DNA from 4 places in the Pantoea sp. X-Soil-TKNS-1280 genome. Region 2 is predicted to be linked to each of the others. Evidence: predicted binding sites of a transcription regulator. Region 2 holds the regulator's gene; each other region holds the start of a gene.
What was found. Region 2 encodes PurR, which represses purine synthesis genes. Its sites were predicted from a motif close to CANGCAAACGTTTGCNTG; they were not measured.
Positions count from the first base shown of each region.

Region 1: cvpA (colicin V production protein) is a predicted target of PurR. The motif match lies at 3,065-3,082, and genes of this name have one in related genera.
Region 3: purT (formate-dependent phosphoribosylglycinamide formyltransferase) is a predicted target of PurR. The motif match lies at 4,178-4,195, and genes of this name have one in related genera.
Region 4: glyA (serine hydroxymethyltransferase) is a predicted target of PurR. The motif match lies at 2,277-2,294, and genes of this name have one in related genera.

Region 1 is NZ_AP035962.1:2,991,333-2,997,352, reverse strand. It holds gene accD (acetyl-CoA carboxylase, carboxyltransferase subunit beta) at 1-834, shown strand, start outside; gene folC (bifunctional tetrahydrofolate synthase/dihydrofolate synthase) at 901-2,169, shown strand; gene dedD (cell division protein DedD) at 2,159-2,893, shown strand; gene cvpA (colicin V production protein) at 3,146-3,631, shown strand; gene purF (amidophosphoribosyltransferase) at 3,668-5,185, shown strand; gene AC6I8X_RS13805 (UbiX family flavin prenyltransferase) at 5,294-5,863, shown strand.
Region 2 is NZ_AP035962.1:1,881,146-1,887,165, reverse strand. It holds gene gloA (lactoylglutathione lyase) at 66-473, shown strand; gene rnt (ribonuclease T) at 584-1,249, shown strand; gene AC6I8X_RS08845 (Grx4 family monothiol glutaredoxin) at 1,286-1,618, opposite strand; gene AC6I8X_RS08840 (C40 family peptidase) at 1,986-2,771, shown strand; gene cydH (cytochrome bd-I oxidase subunit CydH) at 2,827-2,916, opposite strand; gene purR (HTH-type transcriptional repressor PurR) at 3,202-4,227, shown strand; gene punR (DNA-binding transcriptional activator PunR) at 4,224-5,135, opposite strand; gene punC (purine nucleoside transporter PunC) at 5,245-6,020, shown strand, end outside.
Region 3 is NZ_AP035962.1:2,421,256-2,427,275, reverse strand. It holds gene dhaM (dihydroxyacetone kinase phosphoryl donor subunit DhaM) at 1-302, shown strand, start outside; gene AC6I8X_RS11350 (bifunctional 4-hydroxy-2-oxoglutarate aldolase/2-dehydro-3-deoxy-phosphogluconate aldolase) at 443-1,081, shown strand; gene AC6I8X_RS11345 (LysR family transcriptional regulator) at 1,124-2,023, opposite strand; gene AC6I8X_RS11340 (alpha/beta fold hydrolase) at 2,143-2,922, shown strand; gene purT (formate-dependent phosphoribosylglycinamide formyltransferase) at 2,962-4,140, opposite strand; gene AC6I8X_RS11330 (tellurite resistance TerB family protein) at 4,304-4,957, shown strand; gene AC6I8X_RS11325 (prolyl oligopeptidase family serine peptidase) at 5,076-6,020, shown strand, end outside.
Region 4 is NZ_AP035962.1:3,207,613-3,213,632, reverse strand. It holds gene glrR (two-component system response regulator GlrR) at 1-272, shown strand, start outside; gene glnB (nitrogen regulatory protein P-II) at 437-775, shown strand; gene hmpA (NO-inducible flavohemoprotein) at 885-2,069, opposite strand; gene glyA (serine hydroxymethyltransferase) at 2,409-3,662, shown strand; gene AC6I8X_RS14870 (ABC transporter ATP-binding protein) at 3,713-4,729, opposite strand; gene AC6I8X_RS14865 (ABC transporter ATP-binding protein) at 4,731-5,726, opposite strand; gene AC6I8X_RS14860 (ABC transporter permease) at 5,745-6,020, opposite strand, start outside.

The DNA of each region.
Region 1 (6,020 bases), 1.1 Mb from region 2:
TGGACTAAGTGCGACAGCTGTGGCCAGGTGCTGTATCGCGCCGAGCTGGAGCGTAATCTTGAGGTCTGCCCGAAGTGCGACCATCACATGCGCATGCATGGCCGTGAGCGCCTGCATAGCCTGCTGGATGAAGGAACACTGGTAGAATTAGGTAGCGAGCTGGAACCGAAGGATCTGCTGAAGTTCCGTGACTCGAAAAAGTACAAAGATCGTCTGTCTGCGGCGCAGAAAGAAACCGACGAGAAAGATGCCCTGATCGTCATGAAAGGCCAGCTGCACGGTATGCCGGTGGTGGCTGCGGCGTTTGAGTTTGCCTTTATGGGTGGCTCAATGGGTTCGGTTGTTGGTGCTCGCTTTGTGCGTGCAGTTGAGCAGGCGCTGGAAGATAACTGCCCACTGATCTGCTTCTCCGCCAGTGGCGGTGCACGTATGCAGGAAGCGCTGATGTCGCTGATGCAGATGGCGAAAACCAGTGCAGCGCTGGCGAAAATGCAGGAACGCGGTCTGCCGTATATCTCGGTACTGACTGACCCAACCATGGGTGGCGTTTCTGCCAGCTTCGCGATGCTGGGCGATCTTAACGTCGCGGAACCGAAAGCGTTGATCGGCTTTGCCGGCCCACGTGTTATCGAGCAGACCGTACGTGAAAAACTGCCGCCGGGCTTCCAGCGCAGTGAATTCCTGATTGAGAAAGGCGCGATCGATATGATCATCCGTCGTCCGGAAATGCGCTTTAAGCTGGCAAGCCTGCTGGCGAAAATGATGAACCTGCCAGCGCCGCTGCAGGATGGTGATCAGCCCACTGCGGCTGAGCCGGAAAGCAACGAGGCCTGACAGGCAACGGAAAGGCGCAGCAATGCGCCTTTTTACTAATGCCGCGACACATGCTGAACGGGAAACATGGACACTCTTCACCTTCCTCAAGCCACGTCGCCTTTGGCCACGTGGCTTCATTATCTTGAACATCTGCATTCTCAGACCATCGAACTGGGTCTGGATCGTATTCAACGCGTCGCTGCACGCCTCAACCTGCTAAAACCTGCTCCCTTCGTCTTCACTGTTGCCGGAACCAATGGCAAAGGCACCACCTGCCGCACGCTGGAAACGTTACTGATGGCCGCCGGTTTCCGTGTCGGGGTCTACAGTTCACCGCATCTGGTGCGATACACCGAACGGGTGCGCATTCAGGGCGAGGAGCTGGATGAAGCTCTGCACAGCGCCAGTTTTGCCGCCATTGAAGCCGGGCGCGGCGACATCTCGCTGACCTATTTCGAGTTCGGTACCTTATCCGCGTTAAATCTGTTCCGTGAAGCGGGGCTGGATGTGGTGATCCTCGAGGTCGGTCTGGGTGGACGCCTCGACGCGACCAACATCGTCGATGCCGATGTGGCGGTGGTCACCAGCATCGCGCTGGACCACACCGACTGGCTGGGGCCGGATCGCGAAAGCATTGGCCGTGAAAAAGCGGGTGTGTTCCGTGCAGGTAAACCGGCTGTAGTGGGTGAACCGGATATGCCGCATACCATCGCGATCGTTGCGGCAGAGAAGGGCGCAGTGCTGTTGCAGCGTAACCGCGACTGGCAATGGCAGCAGCATGGCGACAGCTGGACGCTGCAGGATGCGCAGGGAGAATTGTGCGACCTGCCGTTACCGCAGGTGCCGTTACCCAATGCCGCGACCGCGCTTATCGCGCTGCGTGCGTCGGGTTTACCGGTTAGCGAGGCGATTATTCGTCAGCATCTGCCGCTGGCTATTTTGCCGGGCCGTTTCCAGACGGTCAGTGAATCGCCGCGCGTGATCCTGGATGTGGCACATAATCCCCATGCCGCTTATTATCTGGCTTCACGTCTGGCGGAACTGCCGCGTTCCGGTAAGGTTCATGCGGTGGTAGGTATGCTGCATGATAAAGATATCGCGGGAACGCTGGCGGCGCTGGCACCCCAGGTGGATAGCTGGTACTGCGCACCCCTTGAGGGGCCACGTGGCGCGACTGCTGAGCAACTGATTGCCCATCTGGCGAGCGGCGCAGCATTTGCTACCGTGGATGCTGCCTGGCAGGCGGCACGTTTGCAGGCCCGTCCCGAGGATGTGATTCTGGTGTGTGGTTCTTTCCACACCGTGGCACAGGTAATGGAATCGATGGCAGCGGAGAACGGCAGTGGCAAGTAAGTTTCAGAACCGTTTGGTGGGCACGGTCATTCTGGTGGCGGTTGGCGTCATCGTGTTGCCTGGCCTGCTGGATGGCAAGAAAAAGCACTACAAAGAGGAGTTCGCTGCCATTCCGCTGGTGCCGAAACCGGATGACCAGCAGGACAGCGAGATGGTGCCGCCGGTAACCCAGCCGTTGCCTGCTCAGCCGCCGGAAGGCGCGGGTACGACGACGGAGCAGAGCGCCCCCAACAGCAAAACCAGCAGTCCGGCGGAGAGCGGTAATAACCAGCCTGCGCAGAATAGCGAACCCAGTGTGGTGACGCCGCCACCAGTGCATCAGAGTGTGCCGGTGCAGACGCCGAAACCCAAACCCGTCGAGCAGCCTAAGCCGAAACCGATTGAGCAACCCAGGCCGAAACCGGTTGAGCCTAAGCCGGTGGAACAGCCGAAACCGGTCGAAACGCCGAAGCAGAGTGAAGCAGAAGCGCCAGCACCAGCGGGTCAGGCTTATGTGGTGCAGCTCGGGGCGTTGAAAAACGCAGCGAAGGTCAACGAGATTGTGGCGCAGTTGCGTCTCTCGGGCTATCGCGCCTTTACGGTGCCGTCAACGCCGGTTCAGGGCCAGATCACCCGTATTTATGTCGGGCCGGATGCGTCAAAAGCGAAGATGCAGGCGGCGCTGGGTGAGCTGAAAAACCTTTCCGGACTCGGTGGGGTCGTCAAACCGTACAGCACGCGCTAAACCGTTGATAAGCCGCGCCGATAGCAGAAAAAGGCGCGGCATAGCACAGGTTGTTCATCAAATTGATGACAGAAAAATTATTTTATTTCAGTTGGTTACCTTGCTGAGATACGTCGGGGCGAGGTGATTTTTTTTCTTCGCCCTTTTTATGGATACGGAACCGGAAAACCCTACGCAAACGTTTTCTTTTTCTGTTAGAATGCGCCCCGAACTGGATGCAGGGGTGCAATCGCGCTGGCGCTGGAAGAGTTCATGATCTGGATTGATTACGTCATTATTGCGGTAGTTAGTTTTTCGGCTCTGGTCAGCCTGGTTCGCGGGTTTGTCCGGGAAGCCTTATCTCTCGTTACCTGGGGATGTGCGTTTTTTGTCGCCAGTCACTACTACGCCTACCTTGCAGTCTGGTTTACAGGTTTTGACGACGAACTGGTTCGTAACGGTATCGCTATCGCGGTACTGTTCGTTGCTACCCTGATTGTGGGTGCCATCGTGAACTATGTGATCGGCACGCTGGTTGAAAAGACCGGCCTGTCGGGAACCGACAGGGTGTTGGGGGTCTGTTTCGGGGCGTTGCGTGGCGTGCTAATCGTTGCCGCTATTCTCTTCTTCCTTGATACATTCACCGGCTTCTCGAAAAGCCCGGACTGGCAGCAGTCCCAACTCATTCCCCAGTTCAGTTACATCATCAGGTGGTTTTTTGACTATCTGAAAAGCACGTCGAGTTTTTTACCCCGGTGATGCCACCGGGAGTGCGGCTAATGAGGAAATGACAACATGTGCGGTATTGTTGGTATCACCGGTTTTATGCCAGTAAACCAGTCGATCTATGACGCGTTAACGGTGCTGCAGCACCGCGGGCAGGATGCCGCCGGCATTTGTACCATCGATGCGCTTAACTGCTTTCGTCTGCGCAAAGCCAATGGGCTGGTGAGCGATGTCTTCGAAGCACGCCACATGCAGCGTTTGCAAGGCAACATCGGGATTGGTCACGTACGTTACCCGACAGCAGGCAGCTCCAGCGCCTCTGAAGCGCAACCTTTCTATGTGAACTCCCCTTACGGCATTACGCTGGCGCACAACGGTAACCTGACCAACGCGCACGAACTGCGTAAGCAGCTGTTCGAAGTGGGTCGCCGTCACGTCAACACCACCTCTGATTCCGAAATTCTGCTCAACATCTTTGCGCAGGAGCTGGACCGTTTTCAGCATTACCCGCTGGAAGCTGACAACATTTTTGCCGCGGTGGCTGCCGTGCACCAGCAGGTGCGTGGTGCTTACGCGGTGGTTTCGATGATTATCGGTCATGGCATGGTTGCCTTCCGCGATCCTAACGGCATCCGTCCGCTGGTGCTGGGTAAACGCCAAATCGCCGATGGCCGTATCGAGTATATGGTCGCGTCTGAAAGCGTGGCGCTGGATACGCTGGGCTTTGAATTCATTCGTGACGTGGCACCGGGTGAAGCAGTTTACATCACTGAGCAGGGCCAGCTCTCCACACGTCAGTGCGCGGAGAACCCGAAAAGCAATCCGTGTCTGTTCGAGTATGTCTACTTCGCACGCCCAGACTCGTTCCTCGACAAAATTTCGGTTTACAGCGCGCGCGTACGCATGGGCACCAAGCTGGGTGCCAAGATTGCCCGTGAGTGGGAAGATCTCGATATCGATGTAGTGATCCCGATCCCGGAAACCTCTACCGATGTGGCGCTGGAAATCGCCCGTATTCTTGATAAACCGTATCGTCAGGGGTTTGTGAAAAACCGTTACGTTGGCCGTACCTTTATCATGCCGGGCCAGCATCTGCGCCGCAGCGCGGTACGCCGCAAGCTGAACGCTAACCGTGCTGAGTTCCGTGATAAGAACGTACTGCTGGTGGATGACTCCATCGTACGTGGTACGACTTCGGAGCAGATTATCGAGATGGCACGTGAAGCGGGTGCGAAGCGTGTATATCTGGCTTCAGCCGCACCGGAAATTCGTTTCCCGAACGTGTATGGCATCGATATGCCGAGCGCGACTGAACTGATCGCCCATGGTCGTGAAGTGGAAGAGATTCGTCAGCTGATCAAAGCCGATGCCTTAATTTTCCAGGATCTCGACGATCTGATCGAAGCAGTACGCGAAGAGAACCCGGATATCGCGCAGTTTGAGTGTTCGGTCTTTAACGGTATTTACGTCACCAAAGACGTTGACCAGCGTTATCTTGACTATCTCCAGTCACTGCGTAATGACGATGCAAAAGCCATCGCACGTCAGACTGAAGTGGAAGGTCTGGAATTACATAACGAAGGTTAAGTCCCTGCGCCCGTCTGATATTCAGGCGGGCGCTGCATTTCCCTCCTGGTTTGTCTTCCTCTTCTGCTGCGGGTTATGATTGTGGTTTACCTGCATGGCAAAATAATTATGAAACGACTCATTATTGGTATTTCCGGCGCCAGCGGCGCAATCTACGGCGTGCGCCTGTTGCAGGTATTACAACCGCTGGCCGAGGTGGAAACCCATCTGGTGATGAGTCAGGCTGCGCGTCAGACCCTGGCGCTGGAAACCGATTTCAATCTGCGCGAGGTGCAGGCACTGGCCAATGTGGTGCATGACGTGCGCGATATTGCTGCCAGCATTTCCTCCGGTTCATTTAAAACACTTGGCATGGTGATCCTGCCCTGTTCGATGAAAACCCTGTCCGGTATTGTCCACAGTTACAGCGATAGCCTGCTGACGCGTGCCGCTGATGTGGTGCTGAAAGAGCAGCGCAAACTGGTGCTGTGTGTGCGGGAAACCCCGTTGCACGTAGGCCATCTGCGTATGATGACCACTGCCGCTGAACTGGGCGCCGTGATTATGCCGCCGGTACCCGCGTTTTATCACCGTCCGCAAAATATTGCCGAGCTGGTGGATCAAACGGTCAATCGCGTACTGGACCAGTTCGATATTGAGTTACCGCAGGATCTGTTCACTCGCTGGCAAGGCGCATAAATGGTGCAGGGTTGCACTATTATGGTGCCAAATTGCGTACAGGATCACTCTTCGTGCATTTCATGCACCAAAAGTTAACAATGTCGCTTTTTCCTGCTCACCCGACTGTTATATTTTCCTCACAAACTAAGTGCTTGCGCCCCCTGGTGGACGCAGT
Region 2 (6,020 bases):
AATGCTGTTTCTTCAGAGCGTTAACTCGCTATACTTAGCCTTTGTGCTTGTTAAAAGAGGATGTTATGCGTTTACTTCACACCATGTTACGCGTTGGCGATTTGCAGCGTTCCATCGATTTTTACACACGTGTGCTGGGCATGCGCTTGCTGCGTCAGAGCGAAAACACCGAATATAAGTACACCCTGGCTTTTGTTGGCTATACCGAAGAAAGCGAAGGTGCCGTGATTGAGCTGACCTATAACTGGGGCGTCGAGAGCTATGATCTCGGCAACGCCTACGGACACATTGCTCTGGGCGTCGATGATGTTGCGGCCACCTGTGACCGCATCCGCAATGTCGGTGGTAAAGTGACCCGAGAAGCTGGCCCGGTTAAAGGCGGCACCACGGTGATTGCGTTTGTCGAAGATCCGGATGGCTACAAAATCGAACTGATCGAAAACAAACACGCCGGACACGGCATCGGCAACTAAGCCTGCCTGCCAGCCTGGGTATTTACGGGCTGGCGCTCCTCTCTCCTGCTGCACCCTCCCGCAATTTTTGCCATAATGCGCGCTGCCCCATTTATTGCTATGAGATCCTGATGTCTGAATCGAACGACTTAAACGCTCTCCATCAACGCTTTCGCGGTTTTTATCCCGTGGTGATCGACGTCGAAACGGCCGGTTTTAATGCCAAAACCGATGCCCTGCTGGAAATTGCCGCCACCACACTCAAAATGGATGAAGACGGCTGGTTACATCGCGATGAAACGCTGCATTTTCACGTTGAACCCTTTGAAGGTGCGATTCTTAACCCGGATGCACTGGCGTTTACCGGGATTGATCCCAGCAACCCACTCCGTGGCGCAGTGAGCGAATATGAAGCGCTGCATGCAATTTTTAAGATGGTGCGTAAAGGCACAAAGGACAGTCACTGCAATCGCGCGATTATCGTGGCGCATAACGCCACCTTTGATCATGGCTTTCTTATGGCGGCAGCCGAACGTGCCGGTCTGAAGCGCAACCCATTCCATCCCTTTGCCACTTTTGATACCGCCGCATTAAGCGGCCTGGTGCTGGGTCAGACGGTGCTGGCAAAAGCCTGTAAAGCGGCAGGTATGGATTTCGATAGTACCCAGGCGCATTCTGCCTTGTATGACACTGAACAAACCGCGACGCTGTTTTGCGAGCTGGTCAATCGCTGGAAGCGCCTTGGCGGCTGGCCGGTCGCGTTCAGTGACGATGTATCGGAAGACGATGCAGAATGACCAAAAGAAAGGCCGACGATGCGTCGGCCTTTGCAATTATTCTGCTTCTTTATACTTCTCAGCAGTTTCTTTAATCAGCGGTTGCAGCTCACCACGCTGGAACATCTCCACGATGATGTCGCAACCACCGACCAGCTCGCCATCGACCCACAGCTGAGGGAACGTTGGCCAGTTGGCATATTTCGGCAATTCAGCACGGATATCCGGGTTTTGCAGGATATCAACATACGCGAAGCGCTCACCACAGGCAGACAGAGCCTGCACCGCCTGCGCAGAGAAACCGCAGCTTGGCAGTTTCGGCGAACCTTTCATATACAGCAGGATCGGGTTTTCTGCGATCTGGCGCTGAATTTTTTCAACAGTACTCATTTTTGCCTTCCTTAATTCCTCACTTCGTGTTTGTTTATTGTAGCGACTTCACCCCCGCACTGAAAACGGGATTTTGCTTCTCAGCGACCTTAATCGCCATGTTTGTTAAGTTCCAACGCCACAAATAACATTTTCATATCATTAGCAAGCATGAACCGATTAATAATTGGCAATAATTATGCTGCGTTAACCGGCTGAAATCGCTCATTTTTGCCCCAGATACCATCTGGTAACAGATTAATCGAAAAATGCCTTACCTTTTGGAAAAAAAGTGGATTAGAATCAATCCCGGCGCTGATCATTGATCAGATTTTTCTAACTTGCCGCAGGCTGTTTTATCGCAGACTGCTTAACCTGTAACCGGACTATGCGTTTACTTATTACGCTTTTTATGCTGGCTTTCGCCCAACTGTTTTTTAATGTGGCTTCTGCGTCACCGCATGCGCCCATCAATGCCAGTTTGCATAATGCAGAGAAAAAAAGTGCACGCGAAGATGAGCGCCGTAAACGACGCCCGGTCAAGACCAGCACCAAAAAATCACGCCTTACCAGCAGTGTTCATAAGTTAAGACTGAAGAAACCCACGAAAACCGAAACTGCGCTGCACAAAACCACCCGCAGAAAAACCCTGCTGAAGTCGCCGACCAAAAAATATGGTCATCAGCGCGTGGCGAAAGTCATATCTGAGCAGGATGACGCCAGCGACCTCACCACCATCAGGATGAGCAAATCACACCGTCAGCGCTATCAAAAGGCGCGTGAAACGGCGATGAACAAATTAATGGGTCAGATCGGTAAACCCTACCAGTGGGGCGGTACTTCACCGCATACCGGTTTCGATTGCAGTGGTCTGGTGTGGTATGCCTATAAAGACCTGGTGAAATACAAATTCCCCCGCACCGCTAACGAAATGTATCACCTGCGTGATGCGGCGCCGATTAAACGCGATATGCTGGAGAAAGGAGATTTGGTGTTCTTCCGCATTAACCATCGCGGTACCGCTGACCATGTAGGTGTTTACCTTGGCAACGGCAAGTTTATTCAGTCACCGCGTACCGGTAAAGATATTCAGATTAGCGCATTAGGTGAAGATTACTGGCAGAAGCATTATGTTGGTGCACGCCGCATGATGACACCGAAAACCATTCGCTAAGCGGTCACTGCGCAATAAAAAGCCGGACACTGAAATTTCAGGTCCGGCTTTTTTATTAATGAAGGATCGCGGTGAAGCTGAACACGATGATCATTAACAGCGCGCCAACGGTAGTACCCAGCGCCAGTTTCAGGTCTGTACTCATCACAACTCCTTAGTCACATTAATTGAAGGGTTAATGTAATTTTCGCACAGCCCCTGGCAAAAATCTCGTGTTATCCGCGTCAGCTTGCTAGAATCGCCGCCTTTCGTTGCGCAACAGATTTTGCGCACGCTGTGTTTGTGGCCTGTTAAAGTGATTTAGACTCAGAGTTAACGCCTTTTTCTTCGCCATTTGCCCCAAAATTTGGGGCGCAAAACCATTAGCAGACGCAAACGTTTAACAATATACTTATCAGTAAGTTGCGATAAGCCCGGGAGTACCATTTTCATGGCAACAATTAAAGATGTGGCGAAACGCGCCGGTGTCTCCACCACCACGGTTTCGCATGTCATCAACAAGACGCGTTTTGTCGCGGAAGAGACGCGTAACGCCGTATGGGAAGCGATCAAAGAACTGCACTACTCGCCCAGCGCCGTGGCGCGTAGCCTGAAGGTCAACCACACCAAAACACTGGGATTGCTCGCCACCTCCAGCGAAGCCCCCTATTTCGCGGAAATCATCGAAGCGGTGGAAAACCACTGTTTCGACCGCGGCTACACGCTGATTCTCGGCAATGCGCATAACGATCTGCAAAAGCAGCGTGCTTATCTCTCGATGATGGCGCAAAAGCGCGTCGACGGTTTATTGGTGATGTGTTCCGAATATCCCGACGACCTGCTCACCATGCTGGAAGAGAACCGCAATATCCCGATGGTGGTGATGGACTGGGGCGAGTCTCGCGGTGATTTCACCGATACCGTGCAGGATAACGCGTTCCAGGGCGGCTATCTTGCGGGACGTTACCTGATCGAACGTGGACATCGCGACATTGGTGCCATCCCCGGCCAGATGGAGCGCAATACTGGCGGCGGTCGTCATGCTGGTTTTATGCAGGCACTGCATGAAGCCGGTATTACCGTTCGTCCGGAATGGATTGTGCAGGGCGACTTCGAACCAGAATCCGGTTATCAGGCGATGCAGCAGATTCTCAACCAGAAACAACGTCCGACGGCGGTGTTCTGTGGCGGCGATATCATGGCGATGGGTGCGATTTGTGCCGCCGATGAAATGGGGCTACGTGTGCCACAGGATATTTCGGTGATTGGCTATGACAACGTGCGCAACGCCCGGTATTTCACCCCAGCGCTGACGACCGTTCATCAGCCGAAAGCGCAGCTGGGAGAAAAAGCACTGGAAATGCTGCTCGATCGCATCACCAGTAAACGCGAAGAGCCGCAGACCATCGAAGTGCAGCCAACATTGATTGAACGCCGCTCAGTCGCTGACGGTCCGTTCCGCGATTATCGCCGCTAAGCCACCGTTTCGCTCAACCACTCATGGTTGAGCGTTTCAGCATCGCCCAGATAATCCAGCAACCAGCTTAATGCCGGTGAAGCGCGTTGTTCCGACCAGCTGACACAACAGGGACTCTCCGGGAAAGGCGCAGGCAACGTCAGTTCGGTTAACTCGCCACTATCCAGCAGTGGCCGGGCTAAATGGCCCGGCACCATGCCCACGCACAAACCTGCCCGCAGGCAATCCATCCCGGTTTCCCACTCCGGTACCACCAGACGTCGCTGGTTATCCAGCGTCCAGGTCATCCGCCGCGGCAGCGCCCGCGACGTATCCTCCAGCACCAGCGAAGGCCACGTCCGTAAGGTTTCTTCATCCAGCTGGGTACTTTTTGTCAGGGGATGCCCGGGACTGACCACGCAACGCCAGTTCAGCGCGCCCATATCCTGAAAGGCGAAACGCCCACCGACCGGAATGGCCTGGGTGGCCCCAATCGCCACATCGACCCGTCCATCAGCCAGCGCATCCCAGACCCCGTTGAACACTTCATAGCTGATAATCAGCTCCATATCCGGGAAGTGACGGTAGAAATCCTTTACCAGTTGCCGGGTACGCTGCGGTTTAACGATACAATCAACCGCGATGCTCAACTGACCACGCCAGCCGTTAGCCAGTTGCTGGCACTGGCGTCGGGTTGCCAGCATTTTTTTGATAACACTCCGGCCTTCACGCACGAAATGCTCACCCGCTGCCGTCAATACCACTTCCCGGTGCTGCCTTTCAAACAAAGGCACGGCCAGCCAGGTTTCCAGCTGGCGTACCGTATAGCTGATGGCAGAAGGCACGCGATGCAACTCCTGCGCCGCTGCGCTAAAACTGCCGCTGCGAGCCACCGCATCCACCACTTCAAGCGCGTATTCAGACCACATAATTTTGCCTGCAAAATTTTTGATAGCACCTCGCAAATATTAGCGTTTCACAAAGACTGCCGCACCCTTTTACACTCCCCGGCGTTTAATTTGTCTAATGAGAATCACCATGTTGTCATCAAAAGGATTTTTGCCTTACCTTGCTTTGCTAAGCATGCTGGGCTTTCTTGCTACGGATATGTACCTGCCGGCCTTCGGTGCCATGCAGCAGGATTTTGCCACTGCCCCCGGCACCATCAGCGCCAGCCTGAGCCTGTTCCTCGGTGGATTTGCCTGTGCGCAGGTGTTCTGGGGTCCGTTGTCTGACCGCTTTGGTCGCAAACCCATTCTGCTGGCCGGATTAGTGATCTTCGCGCTGGGCTGTCTCGGCATGTTGTGGGTAACCGATGTGCGACTGATGCTGGCACTGCGTTTTGTCCAGGCGCTGGGTGTTTGCGCGGCGGCTGTCAGCTGGCAGGCGCTGGTGGTTGATCGCTATCCACAGGCGCAGGCGAACAAAGTTTTCGCCACCATTATGCCGCTGGTGGCGTTGTCACCGGCACTGGCCCCGTTGCTGGGAGCCTGGCTGATGGGCCATTTCCACTGGCGTAGCATTTTCCTGCTGCTGACGCTGGTCACGCTGGTGTTGCTGGTCGGTACCCTGCAACTGGCGAACCCCACCCGCACCCAGGCGGCACGCGCGCCACAGCCCGGATGGTTGACGTTACTGGCTTCAAAGGTCTACAGCGGCAATGTGCTGATTTATTCTGCCTGCTCCGCCAGCTTTTTCGCCTGGCTGACCGGTTCGCCTTTCATCCTCGCTGATGCCGGGCTTTCACCCGCCGATATTGGTCTGAGTTATGTACCGCAGACCATCGCCTTCCTCGTAGGTGGCTTTGGTTGCCG
Region 3 (6,020 bases), 540 kb from region 2:
ATGACGTCGGCATACGGGTACTGCGGTTGCTACTCGGACACCCGTTATTGACCTTGCCACAGCAGCACACCCCCACGCTGATTATCGCTAATTATTTGTTGCCTTCCGAGATCATGGCGCTGGATAGTGCCTGGATTGAAGGCATTTATTTTACCGACATTGGTGTCCATTCCCACCCGGCACTGCTGGCAGCCGCACGCGGCATCCCGGTGTATATCGATAGCGCACAGCGTACCCAGGCATATCAGGATGGCACGGTGGTTAAGCTGTCTGGTGATTCCGGCGAGATTTTACCGCTGTAGCGATTAAGCAGAATGAACCGTGGTTTCAAAAATACTTCGCAGCCAATAGACGCGAGTCACACGAATCTTGTATGGTACGGCTCAGGAACATCCCACAGACCAGGCTCATGGTCTGACTGAAACCCCCCTTAGGAAACGTGATGAAAAACTGGAAAACAAGTGCAGAACAGATCCTGACAACCGGACCGGTCGTACCGGTCATTGTGGTGAACAAACTCGAACACGCTGTGCCGATGGCAAAAGCGCTGGTTGCGGGTGGTGTGCGTGTGCTGGAAGTGACCCTGCGTACCCCTGTCGCGATGGATGCGTTACGCGCCATGATTAAAGAAGTCCCAGAGGCGATTGTCGGGGCGGGCACCGTTATCAATCCTCAGCAACTGAAAGAAGTGACCGATGCGGGTGCACAGTTCGTGATAAGCCCGGGCATTACCGAGCCGTTGCTGCGTGCCGCAGTAGAAGGGCCGGTGCCGTTAATCCCAGGTATCAGCACTGTCTCTGAACTGATGACCGGTATGGATTACGGCCTGCGAGAGTTTAAATTCTTCCCGGCAGAAGCGAATGGCGGGGTGAAAGCGCTACAGGCTATCGGCGGACCTTTCCCGCAGGTGCGTTTCTGCCCGACGGGTGGCATTTCACCGGCAAACTACCGCGATTATCTGGCGCTGAAAAGCGTGCTGTGCATCGGAGGTTCCTGGCTGGTGCCAAACGATGCGCTGGAAGCAGGCGACTGGGATCGTATTACGCGCCTGGCGCAAGAGGCGGTGGCTGGCGCTAAGTAAGCCATAATCGCTCTCCGTTACCGGCAGTGCGCTGCCGGTTCATTAATTCTCACTGTTGCTGGCAAACGTTGTTTTAAGCCGTTCAATAAACAAGCGTGTTTTGGTATTTACATACTTTGCATTGGGTGTAATGGCGTGCATTGGAAGCGTTGGGCAAGCCCATGCGGGTAAAACCTGGACTAACTCACCGCTTGAAAGATGGCGATTAAAAACAAAAGCCGGGCCATAAGCGATCCCGGCATGTGCCAGCGCGACTTCCAGCATGATCGCGGTATTGTTGGCGAGAAAACGTCGCTTATCATCTGCCTGAATCCATCCCTGTTCATCATCATAAAAATGCCAGGGCGCAGCATTCTGGTTACCCAGGTAACCTATCAGCGTATGACTGTGTAGTTCAGCCGGTGTCGCCGGCGAGCCCGCAACGGCCAGATAGGCTGGGGTGGCACAGGCCAGTAATGGGCAATCCGCAATTTTTCGCGCAATTAACTCTGAGTCGGGTAGATGACCGATACGGAGCGCCAAATCGATACCATCCTCCACTAAATTGATGAAGCGATCCTGTAACTGCAATGTAATGTTTACCGCAGGAAAATCGGCCATAAACTGTGCAATCAACGGGCCGAGATACAAGGTACCGAAGGTCACAGGGGCTGCGATACGTAAGGTTCCGGTTGGGTTACTTTGTATGTCTGCCGCTTCACGATTGGCCTCTGCCCAGGCTTCAAGAATATGTTTGCTCCTGGCCATGTATTTTTGCCCAGCGTCAGTCAGACTTAACCGCTGCGTCGTGCGTTCAACCAATCGCGCGGCAACCCTTTGCTCCAGCGAGGTGAGATAACGGCCAGCCATCACTGCAGATAACCCCAGTTTTCTTGCCGCCGCCGCGATGCTGCCTTCTTCCACTGCGGCCACGAATACTGCCAGCTCCGTGAAGCGATCCATAATTCCCCATGCGTATTTTAAGTATGTAATCTATGAACCATGACGATCATTCCCTATTTAAATGTAATGACGCAAGATCTGTCGCAACAAAATGAACATTTCTCTAAACAGGAGGGAAAATGAAAATTATTGCGAACGGTGTTGAGCTGAATATTACAGAATATGGTCAAGGGGAGACTGCCCTGGTGTTTCTGCATTTCTGGGGTGGATCGTCTTTGACATGGCAGGGAGTCATGGCTGGTTTGAGCGAGGATTTTCGTTGTGTCGCCATTGATGCACGCGGCGCTGGCGCTTCTGCTGCACCTGCCAGTGGCTATAACACTGGTGATCATGCTGATGATGTACAGGCGGTGATTAAGACTCTGGAATTACAACGCTATATCCTGGTAGGGCATTCTATGGGGGGAAAAGTCGCACAGTTGATTGCCAGCCGCCGCCCGCAGGGACTGTCTGGTGTGGTACTGGTGGCCTCATCACCACTTGCGCCCATGTCTATCAGTGACGAGCAGAGGGAAATGATGCGTACGGCTTATGCCAGTGAAGAAGCGGCTCGCTGGACAGTGGAAAATATTCTGACTGCCTCGCCGATCGCGACAGAAGCGAAGCAACAGCTTATTAAGGATGCATTGCGTATGGACCCTGTAGCGGTCAGTGGCTGGCTCGATAACAGTTCAAAAGAGGATTTGCACGCGGTGGCCTCTGCCATCAGGGTGCCGGTGGTGGTAGTGACAGGGGAGCGTGATCAGGTTGACCCACTGACAGTGGTGGAAAGACAAATCGCCGTGCACTTTCCCGGCGCGCCATTGCATATTCTTCCAGGTAAAGGGCACCTGTTACCACTTGAAGCGGCATCTGAGGTCGCCGACATCGTGCGCAATTTTGCGGCAACCGTGCGATAAAGTTAACAGCGGTGAGCACAAGGCTCACCGCTTCAGCAATTAACCTTCGACTTTCACCGCAGCCGCGCTGGCAATGGCGCGGGCGATGGCATCATCGGTATTTTCACCCGTAGCGAGCGCGACACCCAGGCGACGCTGGCCCGCAATTTCCGGCTTGCCAAACAGGCGCAGTTGCAGACCAGCACCCAGCGCCGCTTCGACATTAACGAAACGCACATTGTTGCTTTCCAGCTGCGGCAGGATCACCGCCGAGGCCGCCGGGCCATACTGGCGAATGCCGCCAATCGGCAGGCCGAGGAAGGCACGCACATGCAACGCGAACTCTGACAGGTCCTGTGAAATCAGTGTCACCATACCGGTATCGTGCGGGCGTGGTGAGACTTCGCTAAAGATGACCTCATCACCGCAGACAAACAACTCCACACCAAACAGGCCGTAGCCGCCCAGTGCTTTCACCACTTTCGCGGCGATGTCCTGGGCGCGTTGCAGTGCCAGATCGCTCATCTGCTGCGGCTGCCAGGATTCACGATAATCGCCGTCTTCCTGGCGATGACCGATCGGGGCGCAGAAATGAATGCCATCCACAGCGCTGATGGTCAGCAGGGTGATTTCGAAATCAAACTTCACCACACCTTCCACAATCACGCGACCGGCACCGGCACGACCACCCTGCTGAGCGTAATCCCATGCTTTGTCCAGCTGGCTGGCATCACGAATAAAGCTCTGACCCTTGCCGGATGAACTCATCACCGGCTTCACGATGCATGGGAAACCGATGGTGTCAGCGGCGGCGACAAAGTTTTCTTTGCTATCGGCAAACTGGTAGGTGGACGTCGGCAATGCCAGTTCTTCGGCCGCCAGACGACGAATGCCTTCGCGGTTCATGGTCAGACGTGCCGCGCGCGCGGTAGGTACCACTTTTTGTCCCTGAAGCTCCAGTTCCAGCAATTTTTCCGTGGCAATCGCCTCAATTTCCGGCACCACAAAATCGGGTTTTTCCTGAGCAATCAGCGCGGCCAGTGCATCACCATCCAGCATGTTAATTACATGGCTGCGATGGGCAACGTGCATGGCTGGAGCATCGGCGTAGCGATCGACAGCAATCACTTCCACACCAAGACGCTGGCACTCCAGTGCCACTTCTTTGCCCAGCTCGCCTGAACCTAACAGCATGACACGCGTTGCGGCAGGACGCAGCGCGGTTCCGAGAGTCGTCATAATTTCACCTTAGCAGTCAAAATGCGCGCGCAGTATATACGAAAACGTTTGCGTTCTCACCTTTTCCCCCTGATAAGGTTTGCCTTACTTTTCTCCGCTCTGACATTTCCTGACATCTTCTGCGGCAGCATGTGAAACCGGAATCCTAAACAGGAGTTAAACGATGAATAACTGGCTGCAGCAAATTCAATCGGTACTGAAAAAGCAGGGAGGCGCGGGTCAGGGGAGTGGTCTCAGTGACATGCTAGCACCCGGCGCGTTAGGTGGGCTGGCAGGATTGCTGATCGCGAGTCAATCTTCACGCAAGCTGCTGACCAAATACGGCGGAAAAGCGTTAATTATTGGTGGTAGCGCGGCAGCGGGTGCCGTGCTGTGGAACAAATACAAACAGCGGGTGAGTGAAAGCCATCAGAATGAAGCGGGTTATGGTCAGTTGCAAACACCGCTGGACCAGCGCGCAGCACGTCTGGTGACCGCGCTGGTATTTGCGGCCAAAAGTGACGGACATATTGACGATCGTGAACGTGCGACCATCGAACAAAATATTCAGCAGGCTGGCTATGGCGCGCAGGCGGAAGCGCTGATTCAACAGGCGATGAATCGCCCGCTGGATCCGCACTGGCTGGCTGCGGATGTAAAAAATGAGGAAGAGGCACTGGAACTCTACTTCCTCAGCTGCGCAGCCATTGATCTCGACCATTTTATGGAGCGCAGCTACCTCTCTGCGTTGGGGGATGCTTTAAAAATTCCCCAGGATGTACGCGAGGAAATGCAAAAAGATCTTATTGCGGAGAAAGCGGCACTCCCCGCCAGTTAACCTGCTCAGGCCACATCAGTGGCCTTCGTTTACATTTTCCTGCCAGCTAATGGCTTGGCTTTGCGCCCAATCGGTGCCACGCTTGCAGAATGTTGTCTCTTCAGGGAAATGAACAATGATAAATCAGCCCAGGGCCAAAAAAATCCCCCATCAAATGACACTGCACGGGGAAACGCGCACGGACAATTACTTCTGGTTGCGTGACGATGATCGGCAAAACCCCGAAGTACTCGACTATCTGCATGCCGAAAATGATTACGGCAAAGCGATGATGGCATCGCAGACGCATTTACAGGATCGGGTGCTGAAGGAGATCATTGACCGCATTCCGCAGCAGGATCATTCCGTACCCTATGTCAAAAATGGCTATCGTTACCAAAGCCGTTATGAAAGCGGCAATGAATACGCAGCTTATTATCGCCAACCCAAAGAGGCTGGTACCGATGCGGAGTGGCAACTGCTGCTGGATGGCAACCAGCGAGCATCGCACAGTGACTTCTACACCATGGGCGCGCTGGCAATAAGCCCTGATAATCAGGTGATGGCGCTGGCGGAAGATTTCCTCTCACGCCGCCAGTACGGAGTCCGTTTTCGTAATCTGCAAAGCGGCAGCTGGTACCCCGAGGTGTTAAGCGATGCATCGTCCAGCCTGGCGTGGGCCAATGATTCACGTACTATCTATTATGTGCGCAAACACCCGCAAACCTTGCTGGCTTATCAGGTCTGGCGTCATGAACTGGGTCATCCGCAATCTGATGACCAACTGGTTTATGAGGAAAAGGACGATACCTTCCACCTTAGTGTGCACAAAACCACCTCCGAACACTTTATTCTGATTGCGTTATTCAGCACCACCACCAGTGAAATCCAGCTGATTGATGCGGAGTATCCCGATGCACAGCCCCAGGTGTTTTGTCCGCGCCGCCGCGATCATGAGTACACCATTGATCACTACAATCATCAGTTCTACATCCGCTCCAATCGCGAGGGTAAAAACTTTGGTTTATACCGCAGCGCCTGGCTGGCGGAGCATCGCTGGCAAACACTGATCCCGGCGCGCGAG
Region 4 (6,020 bases), 1.3 Mb from region 2:
AACTGGTGAACGTCATCGAGCAGTGCGTGGCGCTGAGTACCTCACCGGTGATTGGCGATGCGCTGGTTGAACAGGCGCTGGCAGGTGAGAACACCGCATTGCCGACGTTTGTTGAAGCGCGCAATCAGTTTGAACTGAACTATCTGCGTAAGCTGCTGCAAATGACCAAAGGAAATGTGACCAATGCTGCGCGTCTGGCTGGACGTAACCGCACCGAGTTTTATAAGCTGCTGTCGCGCCATGAACTGGACGCCAGCGATTTTAAAGAGTAGCTTTCTGCCGCTGCGATTCGGCCTGTTGCCCCGGCATTCGGACAGAAAGCAGGAGAAAGTCCTGTTTTGACGCCACAGACGGCTCTGAGCCAGCGGCTGCGGCAGGAACATTTATACTATCTGTTACCCGTCCGGCCACGGAGGGAGTGAAAAAAGGATCTGTGATGAAAAAGATCGATGCAATTATCAAACCATTTAAACTCGATGATGTACGCGAAGCGTTAGCGGAAGTCGGCATCACCGGGATGACGGTCAGCGAAGTGAAAGGATTTGGTCGCCAGAAAGGTCACACTGAACTGTATCGTGGTGCCGAGTATATGGTCGATTTTCTGCCGAAAGTAAAAATCGAAATGGTGGTGGGCGACGATATCGTTGATACCTGCGTTGAGACCATCATGAAAACTGCGCAAACCGGCAAAATCGGCGACGGTAAAATCTTTGTCTTTGACGTGGCACGTGTAGTGCGTATCCGTACCGGTGAAGAAGACGAAGAGGCGATTTAAACCCAGCTTCAGATTAATGTAGCGGCGCGATTTATCGCGCTGTTTACAGGCAATCATTACATGCTATAACCCGCGCAATAAATTGCGCCGCTACGATTTTTATTCCTGCTTACAACACCTTATGCGGACCAAACACTTCGTAATGAATACGGTCGGCGGTGACACCCGCATCCAGCAACTGGCGTGCGACAAACTGCATAAACGCCAGCGGGCCACAGAGCCAGAACTGGCGATCGGGCTGATTGAGTTCAGCAGAAACACCCGCTAAATCCATCAATCCCTGCGCATCGTAATGACCGGCGTCAGCAACGGCAGGCTGGCGATACCAGACATGGCTGCTAAAGTTCGGCAGACGGCTGCCCAGCGCCTGGACTTCCCCGGCGAAGGCATGTTGCTGGCCGTCTTCCGTTGCATGCAACCAGGTGACTGCGGCCGGATGTTGTTGCTCTGCCAGGCTGGCGAGCATTGCCAGCATCGGAGTCTGGCCGACACCCGCTGAGATCAGGGTAACAGGCGTCGCAGGCTCTGCCTGGAGGAAGAAATCGCCCGCCGGTGCCGCGCATTGCACCACATCCCCGACCTGCGCTTCGTCATGCAGCCAGTTAGATACCGCGCCCTGATCTTCACGTTTCACCGCAATACGATAGAACTGACCATTTGGCTGGTGGGTGAGTGAATATTGACGATGCTGTAGATTGCCCTGGCTCTCTGGACGCAGGGTGATGGCCAGATACTGACCAGGCAGGAAATCCACCACCGCTGCACCATCCACCGGCTCCAGTTCAAAGCTTTTAATCACGCTGCTTTGCGGCTGAATGGCACGAATACGGAACTCACGCGCACCACGCCAGCCACCGGTTTTCGCTGCGGACGCGCGGTAAATCGCTTCCTCACGCTGGATAAACACCTCAGCCAGCACGCCATACGCCTTGCCCCATGCCTGCAGCACCTCATCCCCCGGATTCAGCAGTTCCTGAATGGTCGCCAGCAGATTTTCACCGACGATGGCGTACTGCTCGGGCTGAATATTCAGGCTGGTATGTTTCTGGGCGATTTTTTCCACCGCGGGCAGCAGCACTTCGAGGTTTTCCAGATTGCTGCCGTAGGCGCAGATGGCGTTGAACAGCGCTTCACGCTGGTTGCCACTGCGCTGATTGTTCATGTTGAACACATCCTTGAGTTCCGGATGCTGCGTCAGCATACGCTGATAAAAATGGCCGGTGAGCTGTGGGCCTAATTCGGCAATAGCGGGCAGGGTGGATTTGATGATAGCGATGTCTTGCGCGTTGAGCATGGGTGAATCCTCATAGCAGTTTAAAAGTTGTATTTTAAATGCATCTTATAATCGCGAACATGGGGTTGTAAATCCCCCTGAATGCTCAGGGATAAATCAGGTTTACTGGAATCTCTGCCGCAATCCTGAAATTTTTTCCGCTTCATTCTGAGGAAATATCGTGATTATCTGGCTTGCAAAAATGCGTAAAAAACCCGTTCCAGCGCCTTGCCAATCGTTTGCGTAAAAAGAGGGGATTGCTGCTACCGTCACCTGTCAAAACGGTTTACACTGTTGGCCTTCGCCCCTTAGCGGGGCTTAAATTGCCGTTAAAAAAGTTAGCTGAGTCAGGAGATGCGGATGTTAAAGCGTGATATGAACATTGCCGATTATGATGCCGAGTTGTGGCAGGCGATGGAGCAAGAGAAAGTGCGCCAGGAAGAGCACATTGAACTGATTGCTTCTGAAAACTACACCAGCCCGCGCGTTATGCAGGCGCAAGGTTCACAGCTCACCAATAAATACGCGGAAGGGTATCCGGGCAAACGCTACTACGGCGGATGTGAATACGTCGATATCGTTGAACAGCTGGCGATTGATCGCGCGAAAGCACTGTTCGGCGCAGACTACGCCAACGTGCAGCCGCACTCTGGTTCTCAGGCAAACTTCGCGGTTTACACTGCGCTGTTGCAGCCGGGCGACACCATTTTGGGTATGAACCTGGCACACGGTGGTCACCTGACTCACGGTTCACCGGTTAACCTGTCCGGTAAACTGTATAACGTGGTGCCTTACGGCATCGATGAAACCGGCAAAATTGACTACAACGAGCTGGCAGAACTGGCGAAAACCCATAAGCCGAAAATGATCGTCGGTGGTTTCTCTGCTTACTCTGGCGTGGTTGACTGGGCCAAAATGCGTGAAATCGCTGACAGCGTTGGCGCGTACCTGTTCGTTGACATGGCACACGTGGCTGGTCTGATCGCGGCTGACGTCTATCCGAACCCGGTTCCGCATGCGCATATCGTCACTTCAACTACCCACAAAACCTTGGCGGGTCCGCGTGGCGGCTTGATCCTGGCGAAAAACGGTGATGAAGAGCTGTACAAAAAACTAAACTCTGCGGTGTTCCCTGGCGGCCAGGGTGGCCCGCTGATGCACGTGATCGCCGGTAAAGCCGTCGCGTTCAAAGAAGCGATGGAACCTGAGTTTAAAACTTACCAGCAGCAGGTGGCTAAAAACGCCAAAGCGATGGTGGAAGTGCTGATTGAGCGCGGCTACAACATCGTATCAGGCGGCACCTATAACCACCTGTTCCTGATTGATCTGGTGAGCAAAAACCTGACCGGTAAAGAAGCGGATGCCGCACTGGGCCGTGCTAACATCACCGTCAACAAAAACAGCGTACCGAACGATCCGAAGAGCCCGTTTGTGACTTCCGGTGTGCGTATCGGTACCCCGGCAGTTACCCGCCGCGGCTTCAAAGAAGCTGAAGTGCGTGAACTGGCAGGCTGGATTGCGGATGTGCTGGACAACATCAACGACGAAGCCACCATCGAACGTACCAAGCAGAAAGTGCTGGATATCTGTGCACGTCTGCCGGTTTATGCCTGATTTCGCATAAGCGCGTGGCGATAGAAAGGATGGCGAAAGCCATCCTTTTTTTATGTCCCGCATTCAAAGGGAACCAGGTGACAGGCCACGCGCTGACCAACGGATTTCAGTGCCAGCACCGGCCGCTCAGTGCGGCAGCGATCGGTAACAAACGGGCAGCGGGTGTGAAAGCGACAGCCGGACGGGGGGGCAAGCGGGCTGGGGAGTTCGCCGGTCAGGCTGACATTTTTCCCGCGATCGTCAGGGTCCATACTCGGTGCCGCGCGTAATAAGGCCTGGGTATAGGGATGCAATGGCTTGATAAATAACGTTTCCGTATCCGCCACCTCCACCACTTCACCAAGGTACATCACCGCCACACGATGCGAAATATGTCTGACCAGCCGCAGATCGTGGGCGACGAATAGCACCGTCAGATTGAGTTTCTGCTGCAAATCCAGCAGCAGGTTTACCACCTGTGCCTGCACTGACACATCCAGCGCCGAAACCAGTTCATCGGCGATCAACACCTGCGGCTCCACGGCCAGCGCGCGACTGATGCCAATACGCTGGCGCTGCCCACCGGAAAACTCATGCGGCAGTTTATCGATAGCGTCGGCAGGCAGGCGCACCAATTCCATCAACTCACGGATACGCGCCGGAATATCTTTTTTCGCACACATGCCGTGCACCGACAGCGCTTCGGTCAGTACCTGGCCGACAGTCATGCGCGGGTTAAGTGAACTGTAGGGATCCTGGAAAATCATCTGCACCTGGCGGTTAAAGCTACGGCGTTCTTTGCCACGCAGCGTCGCGATATCTTTGCCATTGAAGTAGATTTTGCCTTCGTTAGTTTGCAGCAGACCCACCATAGTGCGCGCCAGCGTGGATTTACCGCAGCCGGACTCGCCAACCACTCCCAGTGTCTCACCCTGCATCAGTTCCAGCCGGACGCCATTAAGCGCCTGCACAAACTTGCGGGGTTTACCCTGAATCTTTTCGATAATGGTCTGCGCCACCGGGAAGTGGACGATCGCCTCCTCGACGCTGACGATTGGCAGGCTGCTGTGTGACGAAGTTTCACCCATCTCAGATGCCCTCCATGACGTTAAGGTTAGCGTGATGATGACAGGCAACCTGATGTTCGCTATTCAGCGCCTCAGGGGGTGGCACCTCCCGCAGGCAAATGTCGGTTTTATAGCGACAGCGCGGGCTAAAACTGCACCCCTGTGGCAGGTTGAGCAGCGACGGCGGTGTGCCCTCAATCGACTGCAGTGGTTTTCGCTCGCCGCCGTTTTGTGGCACCGAGGCGATCAACCCCTGGGTGTAGGGATGACGCGGCTGGCTGAAAATTTCCCGTACCGGTGCGCTTTCGACGATACGTCCGGCATACATCACCGCCACGCGATCGCACAGCTGAGCAACCACGCCGAGATCGTGTGTGACAAAAATAATTCCCATCGCTAACTGATCACGCAGGTTAAATAGCAGCTTGAGGATTTGCTCCTGAATGGTGACATCCAACGCGGTGGTGGGCTCGTCGGCCAGCAGCAGACGGGGATTGCCCGCCAGCGCAATGGCAATCATCACACGCTGACGCATCCCGCCGGAGAACTGGTGCGGATAATCGTCGAGACGCAACTCCGGTGCGGGGATACCCACCTGATTCAGTAACTCAATGGCGCGCTGGCGACGTTGTTTACGCGTTAAATCGGTGTGGGCGGCCAGGCTTTCCTCAATCTGCCGCCAGACGGTTAACACCGGATTGAGGGCGATCATCGGTTCCTGAAAAATCATCGCGATTTCACCGCCGCGAATGCTGCGCAGCTCCGCCGGTTTCATACTGGTAATCTCGCGCCCCTGCCATTTCACTGAACCCGAAACTTCGGCGCTGGCGGGCATCAGGCGCAGCAGAGAACGCAGGGTGACACTTTTTCCCGAGCCGGATTCACCGACCAGCCCGAGAATTTCTCCCGGATTGAGGCTGAAACTCACGTCCTGAATCGCCCGCAGGCTACCGCGCGAGGTATGAATTTGGGTGTTGAGCTGCTGCACCTCAAGCAAAGGGGAAGTCTGGCTGGGCATAATTCGCTCTCATGTTCACTAACGGCTTCCAGGACGCAGCCAGTCTGCCAGCAGATCGCCAAACAGGCTGAATCCCAGGCCGGTTAATACGATGGCAATACCGGGGAAAATCGTTATCCACCATGCGGTATCCATGAAGTTCTTACCGGAGGCGATCAGCACCCCCCATTCGGCGGCGGGCGGTTGTGCGCCGAGGCCGAGATAACCGAGGCTGGATCCCAGCAGGATCGCCAGCGCCATATCGGTCATCCAGTACACCAGCGTGGTGGTAATAACGTTTGGCAGCACGTGACG